Regions from separate parts of the Streptomyces sp. NPDC006365 genome, predicted to be linked through region 3. Evidence: riboswitches for the same ligand, from Rfam matches in the RefSeq annotation. Region 3 holds a riboswitch; each other region holds the start of a gene.
The links. A riboswitch is a leader RNA that binds a small molecule or an ion and turns the genes downstream of it on or off. The one in region 3 is predicted to bind cyclic di-AMP.
Positions count from the first base shown of each region.

Region 1: it holds a riboswitch for cyclic di-AMP, as region 3 does, so the genes downstream of both, ACFYO0_RS15940 (M23 family metallopeptidase) here and ACFYO0_RS39825 (M23 family metallopeptidase) in region 3, are expected to answer to the same signal.
Region 2: it holds a riboswitch for cyclic di-AMP, as region 3 does, so the genes downstream of both, ACFYO0_RS23445 (transglycosylase family protein) here and ACFYO0_RS39825 (M23 family metallopeptidase) in region 3, are expected to answer to the same signal.

Region 1 is NZ_JBIAHS010000004.1:578,503-582,708, reverse strand. It holds gene ACFYO0_RS15945 (PrsW family intramembrane metalloprotease) at 1-385, shown strand, start outside; gene ACFYO0_RS15940 (M23 family metallopeptidase) at 453-1,469, opposite strand; cyclic di-AMP (ydaO/yuaA leader) riboswitch at 1,481-1,637, opposite strand; gene ACFYO0_RS15935 (PP2C family protein-serine/threonine phosphatase) at 1,925-3,007, opposite strand; tRNA gene ACFYO0_RS15930 (tRNA-Met) at 3,190-3,263, opposite strand; gene ACFYO0_RS15925 (hypothetical protein) at 3,395-3,631, opposite strand; gene ACFYO0_RS15920 (hypothetical protein) at 3,663-4,103, shown strand.
Region 2 is NZ_JBIAHS010000008.1:265,586-269,791, reverse strand. It holds gene ACFYO0_RS23450 (transglycosylase family protein) at 134-1,108, shown strand; cyclic di-AMP (ydaO/yuaA leader) riboswitch at 1,313-1,481, shown strand; gene ACFYO0_RS23445 (transglycosylase family protein) at 1,486-2,181, shown strand; gene eno (phosphopyruvate hydratase) at 2,450-3,736, shown strand; gene ACFYO0_RS23435 (septum formation initiator family protein) at 3,827-4,206, shown strand, end outside.
Region 3 is NZ_JBIAHS010000023.1:25,535-29,740, forward strand. It holds gene ACFYO0_RS39815 (HPr family phosphocarrier protein) at 1-132, shown strand, start outside; gene ACFYO0_RS39820 (GntR family transcriptional regulator) at 353-1,048, opposite strand; gene ACFYO0_RS39825 (M23 family metallopeptidase) at 1,268-2,056, opposite strand; cyclic di-AMP (ydaO/yuaA leader) riboswitch at 2,069-2,227, opposite strand; gene ACFYO0_RS39830 (M16 family metallopeptidase) at 2,443-3,834, opposite strand; gene ACFYO0_RS39835 (M16 family metallopeptidase) at 3,831-4,206, opposite strand, start outside.

The DNA of each region.
Region 1 (4,206 bases), on a different contig from region 3:
CATGGCGGGATGGCTGACCGTTCCCGAGCCGTTCGTGCTCGGCTCGATGAAGGCGCGGCGACTGGCTCGCGAGTACGCCACGTATCACGGCGGGCGCCCGGCGGGGCGGGCCGTCGCGGAGTACGAGGCTTATGCGACGTCCCTGGCGTTCCTGCGCCACCGGGGGCGCCGCGGCCGTGCGGGCGCCGATTTCGTCGTACGGGAACGGGAGTTGCTCCACGAGCTGTGGGCCCGCCGCGAGCTGGCCCGTCCCGCGCTGGCGTACGCGGCCCGGTCCACGGCTCCGCTTCCGGTGCCGCCGCCGTGGCCTGCGTACGGGAACGCGTACGGGCAGGCGTCGCCCTTCCCGGCGTATGGCCCGTCGTACAACCCCTACCGAAACTAGGCGAAAAGCAGGACGCCATCCGCTTCTCGTCCGAAAGCGGATGGCGTCGAAGAGCCGACCTACGGGTTTACGGGTTGAGCCCCTTGCTCCGCAGCCAAGCCATCGGGTCAATTCCGTCGCCGCCCGACGTCTTGACCTCCATGTGGAGGTGCGCCCCGGTGACGTTGCCGGTCGCGCCTACCCGGCCGATGACCTCGCCCGTGCTGACCTTCTGGCCGACGCTGACGCTGATCGAGGACTGGTGGGCGTACCAGATCTCCGTGCCGTCGTCGAGCTTGAGCTTGGTGAGGTAGCCGTACGAGCCGTTCCAGCCGGCCTCGGTGATGGTGCCGCTGTGGACCGCCTTGAGCGGCGTACCCGACGGGGCGGCGAAGTCCAGGCCGGTGTGGCTCCCGGAGGACCACAGGGCGCCGGACTGACCGAAGGTCGAGGTGATGGTGTACGAGGATGTCGGCAGCGCGAAGCTCCTGGCGAGCTCGGCGAGGCGCTCCGCCTCGGCCTTCTGTCGGGCCTCCTCCTCCGCCTTCTCCTTGGCGGCCTCGGCCTTGGCCTGAGCAGCTTCCCGCTCCTTGGCGGCCTGCTCGGCGGCCTTCTTGGCGGCGGCGGTCGCCGCGGCCTGCCTGGCCTCGCGGTCCACCTGGTCCTGCTGCCGCTCGGCCTGCAGGATGATGCGGGCGCGCAGGGCCTCGCCCGCGTCGGAGTTGCCCTGCTCAGCGTCCGCCGTGCTCAAACCGGCCTGGGTGAGCGGTGTCGCGGAGCCGACCTCTTCCTCGGGTTCGTCCGAGATCAGGGGAAGGTCGGGAAGGGTGATGGAGACCGGCGGCTTGCCGGTCTGCGCGCTGGCCATGCCGCCCGCGCTGACGGCCGCTATGACCCCGACGCCCAGAACCGTGGAGCTGCGCGCAAGGCCTCCGCCGCGCTGCTTGCCGACGCGGTGCCTGCCGCGAACGGGCTTGAGGGAATCCTCGGTGGGGTTCCACTCCTCCCAGGTCTCCTCGTCCTGGCGTTTGCCGTAACCGAATGAGTCGGGCTGCTGCTCACTCGGCGCGAACGAAGTCTGCGGGGCAGGGCGGTTGGACGCCACGTAGGCGCACTCCTTTCCTTCCTTGTCGCCTACCGGGTTAGCTGACGGGTTCGGAGCAGGAAGGTCTCCTACGCGCGTCGCTCACGGTGTCTCCACCGGTAACAACGCCCGATTCACCCCAAGTTGGTGGTTCCCCGGTTCCCTTGCAGGATTCGGCGCGTGCGCACGGAGCCGACTCTTGTGACGGCTGGGACGACCGCGCTGCGTTATCGAACGTTAATAGAGGCAGGCACCGGATTCCAAGCTGTTCCGGAGATTCGTTGGCAGTCTTGGCCTGGACTTTCGGGTCACGAGCGGGATGAATCGGGCGAGTTGACCCTGACTCACGGGTAATTCACTGCTGTGACTTCTGTTGACAATGTTTCAGTTGCTAACCGGAGTGAGTTGATTCGATCACTACCGGTGATATTGAGGCCCCGCAGGCATCAAGACCCGGGGCGGTTCAAGAACCCGCCTCACGGCCTCCTGACCGCCAGCAGCGCCATGTCGTCCGTCGCACCGCCGACCCCCGTGTGCCGGCGGACCTCCTCCACGAGCGTGGCGAGCAGCGCCCGCGGTCCGTGGAAGGCCCGGCCCGAGAGGCACTGAGAGGGGTTGAAGAAGACGCCGTGCCGGTCCCGGGCCTCGGTCACCCCGTCCGTGAAGAAGAGCAGGGTGGCCCCGCCGGGGAACGGGACCTCCTGCGCCCGGTCGGGCCACGGGCCCAGCTCGCCCATCCCGAGCGGCAGTGCGGGGTCCTCGGACCGCAGCGTGTCCAGCGAGCCGTCCCCGTACAGCAGGAGCGGCCAGGGGTGACCGCGATGGACCAGGCGTACGACGGCGTCGGCGTGCGGGAGCTCGGCGAGTACGGCGGTGGTGAAGCCCTCGACTGCCTCGAGGCCGCCTCGCCGGGCGGCCTCGCGCACCAGCGCCCGCTCCAGCCGCTGCGCCACCGCCTCAAGGGTCGCCTCCTGCTCGGCGGCCTCCCGGAAGGCCCCGATGAGCACGGCAACGGTCGCCACCGCGCCCATGCCCTTCCCCCGTACGTCACCGACGACGAGCCGTACGCCGTGCGGGGTGTCCTGCACGGCGTACAGGTCGCCCCCGATGAACGCGTCCGCCTGCGCCGCCTCGTACCGCGCCGCGATGTCGAGCCCGCCGATCCGTTCGGCCGGTTCGGGCAGTACGGCGCGCTGGGCCGCCTCCGCGATCTCGCGCGCGGAGGCGAGACGTTGGTCACTGCGGCGTACGAGGCGGTTGATGGCGAGGGCGAGCACGGCGACCGCCGTCGCGGTGGCGATCTCGGTGGCCGAGCCCACGTCGAAGGGCCCTCTGATGTGCAGCAGGGACAGGGCGGCGACGGCCACGACGCCGGTACGCAGCGTGTTGCCGAACGTGGAGAGGGGCGCGGCGACGAGCGGGGCGACCGTGAAGAAGGGCACCGCGGTGAAGGGGGGCGGGGTGAGGAAGTCGTAGCAGACGCCCGCGATGATCAACAGCACAGGGAGCGCACGGACGAGAGTCCGGAGGTCAGTGACCCTCCGCCCACCAGTCTCCATTTCTCCGGGCCCCACCACTGCTCTCCCGCCCTTCACCGCGCTCCGTCACAGGTTTCCCGGCGGGTGGTCGGGGGGCGACCTGTGCGGGCCGAGTGGGTGAGCGGGCCATCGGGACAGGACCCGTCGGGAACCCGGAAAGCACTCAGGGCCGGAACCCATAGGTTCCGGCCCTGAGTGTTCAGTAGCGGGGACAGGATTTGAACCTGCGACCTCTGGGTTATGAGCCCAGCGAGCTACCGAGCTGCTCCACCCCGCGTCGGTAAAACCAGTGTACGCCATCCGCGGGACGCTCAGCACACGCGTTTTCACCGCCTGCTGTAGGTTCCGGGTCCGCGTTAGCAGTGTCGGTCGATCTCTAGCAGTCGGCTAGCAATCTTCCGGGTCGCGTTAGCAGCACCTGACGGGGCCGGCCTGCTGGCGGACCCGACGACCCAGCTGCTGGGCGAGTTGCCGGACGAAGAGGAGTCCACGGCTGTCGCCCTGGGGCTGCTCGAGCAGGCCGAGGCGGACGAGATCACCCAGCGCTTCCAGCATGTCCAGGAAGTCCTCTGCGGCTACCGGCTGGGCTCGCAGGAGCTGGCTCAGGAGGGCGAGCCGCAGCCGGAGTACGCCCCGGGCGGCCACGAACCTCGCTGCCCACCGGATCGACGAACCCGTGCTCTGGGAGCCGCCCACCGAATGGTGCGACTGGACCGACTGGCCTGGGGCTACCCCCGAACAGATTTCCGGCAGTGACCTCGACACCTTGATCGCCGACCGGCCCCCGGCCGAGGAGACGGCCGCCGCCCTCGGACTGACCACAGAGCACGTCCGGCTCTACTGCGACGCCACCGGCACCACCCAACCGCCGCCCCCTCCCGCATCCCCCGGCCTTGGCCGGCGTCGGCCTCGACGCCGGCTGCTCGGCCCGGGCTTCCTCCGCACCACTCACTCCAGCGGAACTCTCAACCAGAGCCTGATCGCCCGCAGCGCCGGCTGCAGCCTCTCAACCGTCCAAAACGCCCTGGAAGAAGCCGGGATCCCCGCCACACCACGCCCCGAACCGCTCAGCCTTCGCATCACCCGCGAGGAACTCGAACAGGCCTACCTGCACTGACGCCTCAGCATCCCCGATATCGCCGAGCAGTTCGGTCTCGACAGGCACCGCCTCAACCTGCTGGCCAAGAAGTGGGGCATCGAGATCCGCCCGAACAGCGCCA
Region 2 (4,206 bases), on a different contig from region 3:
GAAAGCGAACCTCATCAGTCCCATGGGTCACACCCACGTCACACACTGTCGCGTGAAAGGCAATCGCATGCTCTCCGGGAACGGTCGACACCGTCGCCCCCGTCAGGCGCCGGCTCTCTTTGTGGCGGCAGGGGTGACCGGATCGGCCATCGCGATCCCCCTCCTCGCGGCGAGCAGCGCGAGTGCCGCCAGTGGTGCGACCTGGGACGCGGTCGCCGAGTGCGAGAGCGGCGGCTCGTGGAGCGCCAACTCCGGCAACGGGGAGTACGGCGGCCTCCAGATAGCCCAGGAGGAGTGGGAGCAGTACGGCGGTCTCGACTACGCGATGAGGGCCGACCTGGCCAGTCGCTCGCAGCAGATAGCCGTCGCCGAGAAGATCCTCGCGGACAAGGGTACGAGCCCCTGGGCGACCTGTGGACTGGTCGCGGGCCTGACGCAGAACTCCGACTCGGCCGACGTTGACACGGGCCTGGCGCAGGATTCGCCCACACCGACCTCCACTCCGCCCACCGAGGCGGACTCGGGATCGGGCTCCGATTCGGGGCGGACGTCAAGTGACCACTCCGCAAAGGATGAATCGTCCGACAGTTCCGACAGTTCCGACTCGTCCGGTACATCCGCTGATTCGGGATCGTCCGGTACGTCCGGGTCGTCCACCGACGGTTCGCAGGACTCCGGCAGCGATTCCACCGCCGAATCACCGAGCCCCGACAGCTCGCCCAGTCCATCCACGGGTGCGACGAATGAGGGCGAATCAGGCAACTCGGGTGAGAACGCCGACTCTTCGACCGGCGGGAGTGAGAGTACGAACACAGATCACGGCACCGGCCGTCACCGTGGCGGCAGCGCCGAAGAGGGTGCCGATGCCCCCCGTGTGGACGACTCCGCCGGCCGGCATGCCTCGCGCGCGGGCAGCGCCTCACGCGATGCGGCGGACGCTTCGGACGGCTCGTACACCGTCCGTTCCGGAGACAGCCTCTCGGCAATCGCCGACTCCCTTGACCTCCAAGGCGGATGGTCCGAGTTGTACTCCGCGAACAAGCACACTGTCGGCGCCGATCCGGACCTCATCCTCCCCGGTCAGCGCCTTGAACTCGGCGCAGAGTGAGTGGTGTGCAAGGTGCCGAACCGGGCCAAAAGTAGCGGCAGTTCGTGCCGGATGTCCGGTTTGGTGAAAGTGAGACATGGATCTCAAAGGCCCTGATCGTCTTTGAAATTCGGCGGATCGCATGTTTACGGTCGTGACCGCTCGCCACAGCGGGCCCCGACGGACGTCACGCCGAATCCTGCCAACGGCCGTACGGGAACAGTCGTCGCGTAAGCGCCGTAGGCAGGAGCGGGGGACCCAAGGTAAGTGCCGGGCCCGGTCGTCGAGACCAGGTGCGGCTTGGGGTGAAGTCGTGCGGAGCGATCCGCACGGCCGGGCAACTCACCAGGCCCGAACCCGACAGCTCACCTCGTAGGCGTCGGTGAGGGGATCTCTTCATGCTGCTTTCCGGCAAGGGCAAGCACCGTCGCCCGTCCAAGGCCACCCGCATAGCCACGCTCGCCGGTGTCACCGGTGCCGCCATCGCCGCCCCGCTGATGGTGTCGGGTACGGCTTCCGCTGCCACCGCCTCCGAGTGGGACGCCGTCGCCCAGTGCGAGTCGGGCGGCAACTGGTCCATCAACACCGGCAACGGCTACTACGGCGGCCTGCAGTTCTCCGCCTCCACCTGGGCCGGCTACGGCGGCACGAAGTACGCCGCCACCGCCGACCAGGCCAGCAAGGCCCAGCAGATCGAGATCGCCGAGAAGGTCCTCGCGGGTCAGGGCAAGGGTGCCTGGCCGGTCTGCGGCAAGGGTCTGTCGAGCGCCGCGTACACCGGCGGCGGCTCCTCGGGCTCCGGTGCCGCGCAGGAGAACACCCAGCAGTCCCAGCAGCAGAGCGCCCCGGCCCAGGAGGAGCGCGCTTCCCGCTCCGCGGACCGTCCGGCTGCCAAGAAGACCGTCACCACCCCGACCGGCAAGAAGGTCAAGAAGGGCGACGGCGAGTACAAGGTCGTCAAGGGTGACACCCTCAGCGAGATCGCCACGGAGAACGACGTCAAGGGCGGCTGGCAGAAGCTGTTCAAGCTGAACGACGACATCGTCGACAACGCGGACGTCATCTACCCGGGCCAGCAGCTGCACCTCAGCTGAACTGAGCCCCGGCTCAGCTGAAGCCCGGCCCCCAGAGCGGCCGAAGCTGAGCCCCCAGCAGTCCCGCCCCGGTGCGTCTTCCCCCGTACGCACCGGGGCGGGACTTTTTGTTCAGTTCGGAAACAATTCGCCTTCGGTTCGGCCCATAAGAGGGGTGGACGGCTGGCTGAGCGCCCGGAGCCGGTTAGGCTCGTCATCGCGGAGCCGCCGCGGCTTCGCGCTGTGCGGGCCCAGCGGCCCGCGTAATCGCGTCACATCCCAGAAGGAGATGCTCGTGCCGTCCATCGACGTCGTCGTAGCCCGGGAAATCCTGGACTCCCGAGGCAATCCCACGGTCGAGGTCGAGGTCGGCCTCGACGACGGCAGCACGGGTCGTGCCGCCGTTCCGTCCGGCGCCTCCACGGGCGCCTTCGAGGCTGTCGAACTCCGCGACGGAGACGCCAACCGCTACCTCGGCAAGGGTGTCGAGAAGGCCGTCCTCGCCGTCATCGAGCAGCTCGGCCCGGAGCTCGTCGGTTACGACGCCACCGAGCAGCGACTGATCGACCAGGCCATGATCGACCTGGACGCCACCGACAACAAGGGCTCGCTCGGAGCCAACGCCATCCTCGGCGTCTCCCTCGCCGTCGCGCACGCCGCCTCCGAGGCCAGCGACCTCCCGCTGTTCCGTTACCTGGGCGGGCCGAACGCGCACCTGCTGCCCGTACCGATGATGAACATCCTGAACGGCGGCTCGCACGCCGACTCGAACGTGGACATCCAGGAGTTCATGATCGCCCCCATCGGCGCGGAGTCCTTCTCCGAGGCGCTGCGCTGGGGCGCCGAGGTCTACCACACCCTCAAGAAGGTGCTGAAGACCAAGGGCCTGTCCACCGGCCTCGGCGACGAGGGCGGCTTCGCCCCGAACCTGGAGTCCAACCGCGCCGCCCTCGACCTCATCATCGAGGCCATCAAGGAGGCCGGCTACCAGCCCGGCGAGCAGGTCGCCCTGGCGCTCGACGTCGCCGCCTCCGAGTTCTACAAGGACGGCTCGTACCTCTTCGAGGGCAAGTCGCGCTCGGCCGCCGAGATGACGGAGTACTACGAGGAGCTCGTCGCCTCGTACCCGCTCGTCTCCATCGAGGACCCGCTGTTCGAGGACGACTGGGCTGGCTGGAAGGTCATCACCGACAAGATCGGTGACAAGGTCCAGATCGTCGGCGACGACCTCTTCGTCACCAACCCGGAGCGCCTCGCCCGCGGTATCGAGGAGGGCTCCGCCAACGCCCTGCTGGTCAAGGTCAACCAGATCGGCTCGCTGACCGAGACCCTGGACGCCGTGGAGCTGGCCCAGCGCAACGGCTTCAAGTGCATGATGTCCCACCGCTCGGGCGAGACCGAGGACGTCACCATCGCCGACCTCGCCGTCGCCACCAACTGTGGCCAGATCAAGACCGGCGCCCCGGCCCGCTCGGACCGCGTCGCCAAGTACAACCAGCTGCTGCGCATCGAGGAGATCCTCGACGACGCTGCGGTGTACGCGGGCCGTTCGGCCTTCCCCCGTTTCAAGGGCTGACCTGCACAGGCACCTCCTTGCCCACGTCCCCGTACGCGGTCCCGTACCGTGTGCGGGGACGTACGCGTGTATGAAGGGGAGGCGGGTGACATGGCCGGGAAGGACCGGGACCGGTTCTCCACCGCGACCAGGCTGCGACTGCTCGGCGAGCAGACGGCGGCGCGCGTCTACCGCTCCCAGACCAGGCGCCAGGCCCGCCGCTCCCGGCTGACCGGGAGGGCCGCGCTCCTCGCCCTCGTCCTGTGCACCCTGGTCGTCGCCCTCGCGTATCCGACCCGGCAGTACGTCTCCCAGCGCGCCGAGATCGCCGAACTCGAGCGGGAGCGGGAGCAGGCCCGTGAGAAGGTCGAGCAGCTGCGCGACCTCAAGGCACGCTGGCAGGACGACGCGTACGCCGAGCAGCGAATCCGCGAGCGCCTGCACTACGTGAAGCCGGGCGAAACCGGCTACATCGTGATCGATCCGAACGC
Region 3 (4,206 bases):
GTGCTCGGCCTGGGCGCCAAGGGCGGCGAGGAGATCGTCCTGGCCTCCGACGCCGAGGGCGCGGACGCCGCGCTCGACCGCCTGGCCAAGCTGGTCGCGGAGGGACTTGAGGAGCTGCCGGAAACCGTGTGAGACCCCTTTGCGCCTGAACCGGCGCGCTCTCGCGGACCTGGTTGCGCGCCGTCGGGGTTCCTCAATTGATGGTCGCTGCGGTCGTCGCATCAAAAACGCCGTCCCGCACATGCACCAAAAGGGCTCGCCCAAAATACCGGGCGGGCCCTTTACAATTCCAGATTACAGGCAGCAAAAATAATGCCCCGCGAATTACTCCCCTTTGTATACGGCGCCACTGTTAATGCCGCACGCTCGCCGTGTTTACGGGGTGTTGCGAAGTCCTCACACGCTCCACGCGATCACCGCGCTCGGGAAAGCGCAGCCGGTGCGCGGCCGTCGCCCGCTCGGTGTGCAGGGCCGTGATGGCCCGGGCCCGCTCGCTGTCGCCGCGCGCGACGGCGTCCACGATGCCGCCGTGCTCCGACCAGGACTCGGCGGGATGGGCCGGCGCCTCGACCGAGTACATCCAGGCGATCTTGTGCCGCAGCTGGGTGAGCATCGAGGTCAGCGCGGGGCTGCCGGAGGCCTGCGCGAGCGTCTCGTGGAACCAGCCGCCCAGCGAGCGCAGATCCTCGCCCTGGCCCCTCCTGGCCCGCTCCTGCCCCAGCCTGACGAGGCCTCGCAGCACCTTGAGGTGCGCCTCCGTCCGCCGCTGCGCGGCGCGCGCGGCGCCCAGCGGCTCCAGGAGCATGCGCATCTCCAGGAGGTCGGCGGCCTCCTGCTCGGTGGGTTCCGCGACGCACGCGCCCGCGTGGCGGCGCGTGACGACGAAGCCCTCCGCCTCCAGCGTGCGCAGCGCCTCCCGCACGGGGACCCGCGAGACGCCGTAGCGACGCGCGAGCAGTTCCTCGGTGAGCCGGCTGCCGCGTTCGTAGACACCCGCGACGATGTCGTCACGGATCGCCGTGCATACCGAGTGCGCGGGAATACGCATGACCGGACCTCCGCCTTAATCCCCGCGAAACGCGGTTGATTGACGCTCGTTCGGTGACTCTATTGCAGAGAGCCGGAAATTCCGATGGCGGGCCGGAATCCATGGAGTTTTTTTGGACACATAGTCGCGCAGAACAGGCAGTCGTCCCGTCGGCATGCACGAAAGCCCCGGCTCGGTGAGCCGGGGCCTTAGGGAGGGTGCGGTGGAGCTCCCGAGCCGTCAGACGTTCACGCCGTGCGACCGGAGGTAGGCGAGGGGGTCCATGTCCGAGCCGTACTCCTGGGACGTACGCGCCTCGAAGTGGAGGTGTGCTCCGGTGACGTTGCCGGTCGCCCCGGAGAGGCCTATCTGCTGGCCCGGGGTGACGCTCTGGCCGACGGAGACGGAGAGGGACGACATGTGGGCGTACTGCGTGTACGTGCCGTCGTTCATCTTGATGACGACCTGGTTGCCGTACGAGCCCTCGAAGCCGGCCTCTACGACGGTACCGGCACCCACGGCGCGGACGGTGGTGCCGCTGGCGGCGTGGAAGTCGATGCCGGTGTGACTGCCGGAGGACCAGACGGAGCCGCCGGCCTTGTAGCCGGTGGAGACGTACGAGTCGCTGATCGGCGAGACGAAGGAGTTGAGCAGGCGCTTGCGCTCGGCCTCGCGGGCGGCGCGCTCCTTGGCCTCGCGCTCCGCCTTGGCCTTCGCCTCGGCCCGGGCCTTCTGCTCGGCGGCCCGCTTCCTGGCGGCCTCCTCGGCCGCCTCGCGGGCGGCGGCCTCCTCGGCGGCCTGCCGCTGGGCGTGGGCCTGGGCGTCGATCTGGTCGGCGACCGAGTCGCCCATGGTGACGGCCTGGGTCAGCCCTGTCTGCTTGACCGAGGCCGGGCCGGCGAACGCCGGGGCGGCCAGGGTGCCGATGACACCGGTGGTGGCGAGCGTCGCGACGCCCACGGTCCTCGAGGACGTGCGCTTCGTACGGCTCGGGCGACGGTGCTTCCCGGTGGCGCGGGTGAACGCCATGAAGTGGCTGGTCCTTTCCTTCCTTCTCGCCTACCGGGTTAGCTGACGGGTTCGGAGCAGGAAGGTCTCCTACGGACTCCCTCCAGGAGGGCGCCCGATTCACCCCAGGGACTGCGGTGGGTCCCCGGCTCCCCTGGCTCGCGCCGTACGGGGACTCGGCGATGACTGTCCGGTGCCGCGGATGCGGCGCACTGCCTGACGAACAGCCGGACCGACGCTAAGCGGGCCATCTCTCAAACAACAAACGGATGACGGCTTTTGTAGCGCACGCCACAGGGCAGACACACAACCTCCATACCAACTCCCAACCAATCCAATCAATTTGGACAAAGAAGGACCCTGGAGGCCCATAAGCCTCCAGGGTCCCCGGAGATGTGGGGGCGGCTCTACTCGGCCGGGACCACACTCACCTCACCGATTCCGAGGGCCTTGACGGGCTCCTCGATCTGGGCAGCGTCCCCGACGAGGACGGTCACCAGACGGTCCACCGGGAAGGCGCTCACGGCGGCCGCGGTGGCCTCCACGGTGCCCGTCGCGGCGAGTTGGCGGTACAGCGTCGCCTGGAAGTCGTCCGGCAGGTGCTGCTCGACCTGGTCGGCGAGCGTGCCGGCGACGGCGGCTGCGGTCTCGTACTTGAGCGGCGCCACGCCCACGAGGTTCTGTACGGCGATGTCGCGCTCGGTGTCCGTCAGGCCCTCGGCCGCGAGCGTACGCAGCACCTTCCAGAGGTCGTCGAGCGCCGGGCCGGTGTTCGGCGTGTCCACCGAGCCACTGATGGCGAGCATCGCGGCGCCCGTGCCGTCCGGGGCGGAGCGCAGCACCTGGCCGAACGCCCGCACACCGTAGGTGTAGCCCTTTTCCTCGCGTAGGACGCGGTCAAGACGCGAGGTGAGGGTGCCGCCGAGGCAGTACGTGCCGAGCACCTGGGCGGGCCACACACGGTCGTGCCGGTCGGCGCCGACGCGGCCGATGAGCAGCTGTGTCTGGACGGCTCCGGGACGGTCGACGATGACCACGCGGCCGGTGTCGTCGGCGGTCACCGGAGGCACGGGACGCGCCTCGGCCGGCGAGCCGGTCCAGGCGCCGAGCGTCTCGCCGAGCATCGCGTCGAGGTCGACACCGGTGAGGTCGCCGACGACGACCGCGGTGGTGGTGGCGGGGCGTACATGCTTCTCGTAGAAGGCGCGTACGGCCGCCGAGTCGATGCTCGCAACCGTCTCCTCGGTGCCCTGGCGCGGGCGCGACATGCGCGAGGTCGCCGGGAAGAGCTCCTTGGAGAGCTCCTTGGCGGCGCGGCGGGCCGGGTTGGCGGTCTCGTGCGGAATCTCGTCGAGCCGGTTGCGGACGAGGCGTTCGACCTCGCTGTCCGCGAAGGCGGGCGCCCTGAGGGCGTCGGCGAGCAGGCCGAGCGCCTTCTGGAGCCGCGACACGGGGACTTCGAGGCTCAGGCGTACGCCCGGGTGGTCGGCGTGCGCGTCCAGCGTGGCGCCGCAGCGCTCCAGCTCGGCGGCGAACTCCTCGGCGGAGTGCTTGTCGGTGCCTTCGGAGAAGGCACGCGCCATGATCGTGGCGATACCGTCCAGGCCCTTCGGCTCAGCCTCAAGCGGTGCGTTCAGGAGGACTTCCACGGCGACGACCTGCTGGCCGGGGCGGTGGCAGCGCAGCAGCGTCAGGCCGTTGCCGAGCGCACCGCGCTCGGGCGCCGGGAAGGCCCACGGTTTGGCCTCGCCGGCCTGGGGCTGGGGGTGGAAGTCCATGGTCACGGTGGCCTCGGTCACTGGGCGCTCTCCTCGTCGGTGGCGGTCTCCTCGTCGGTGGCGATCGGCTCGTACACGAGCACCGCGCGGTTGTCGGGGCGCAGGCGGGACTTGGCGGCCTCCTGGACCTCTTCGGCCGTGACGTCGAGCACGCGCTGTACGGCGGTCAGGGCAAGCTGCGGGTCGCCGAACAGGACGGCGTACCGGCACAGTTCGTCGGCGCGGCCGGCGACCGTACCGAGCCGGTCCAGCCACTCGCGCTCCAACTGGGCCTGGGCACGCTCCATTTCCTCGGCCGTGGGGCCCTCCTCGGCGAACCGGGCGAGCTCCTCGTCGACGGCCGCCTCGATGACGGGGACCTCGACATCCCCGGAGGTCTTCACATCGAGCCAG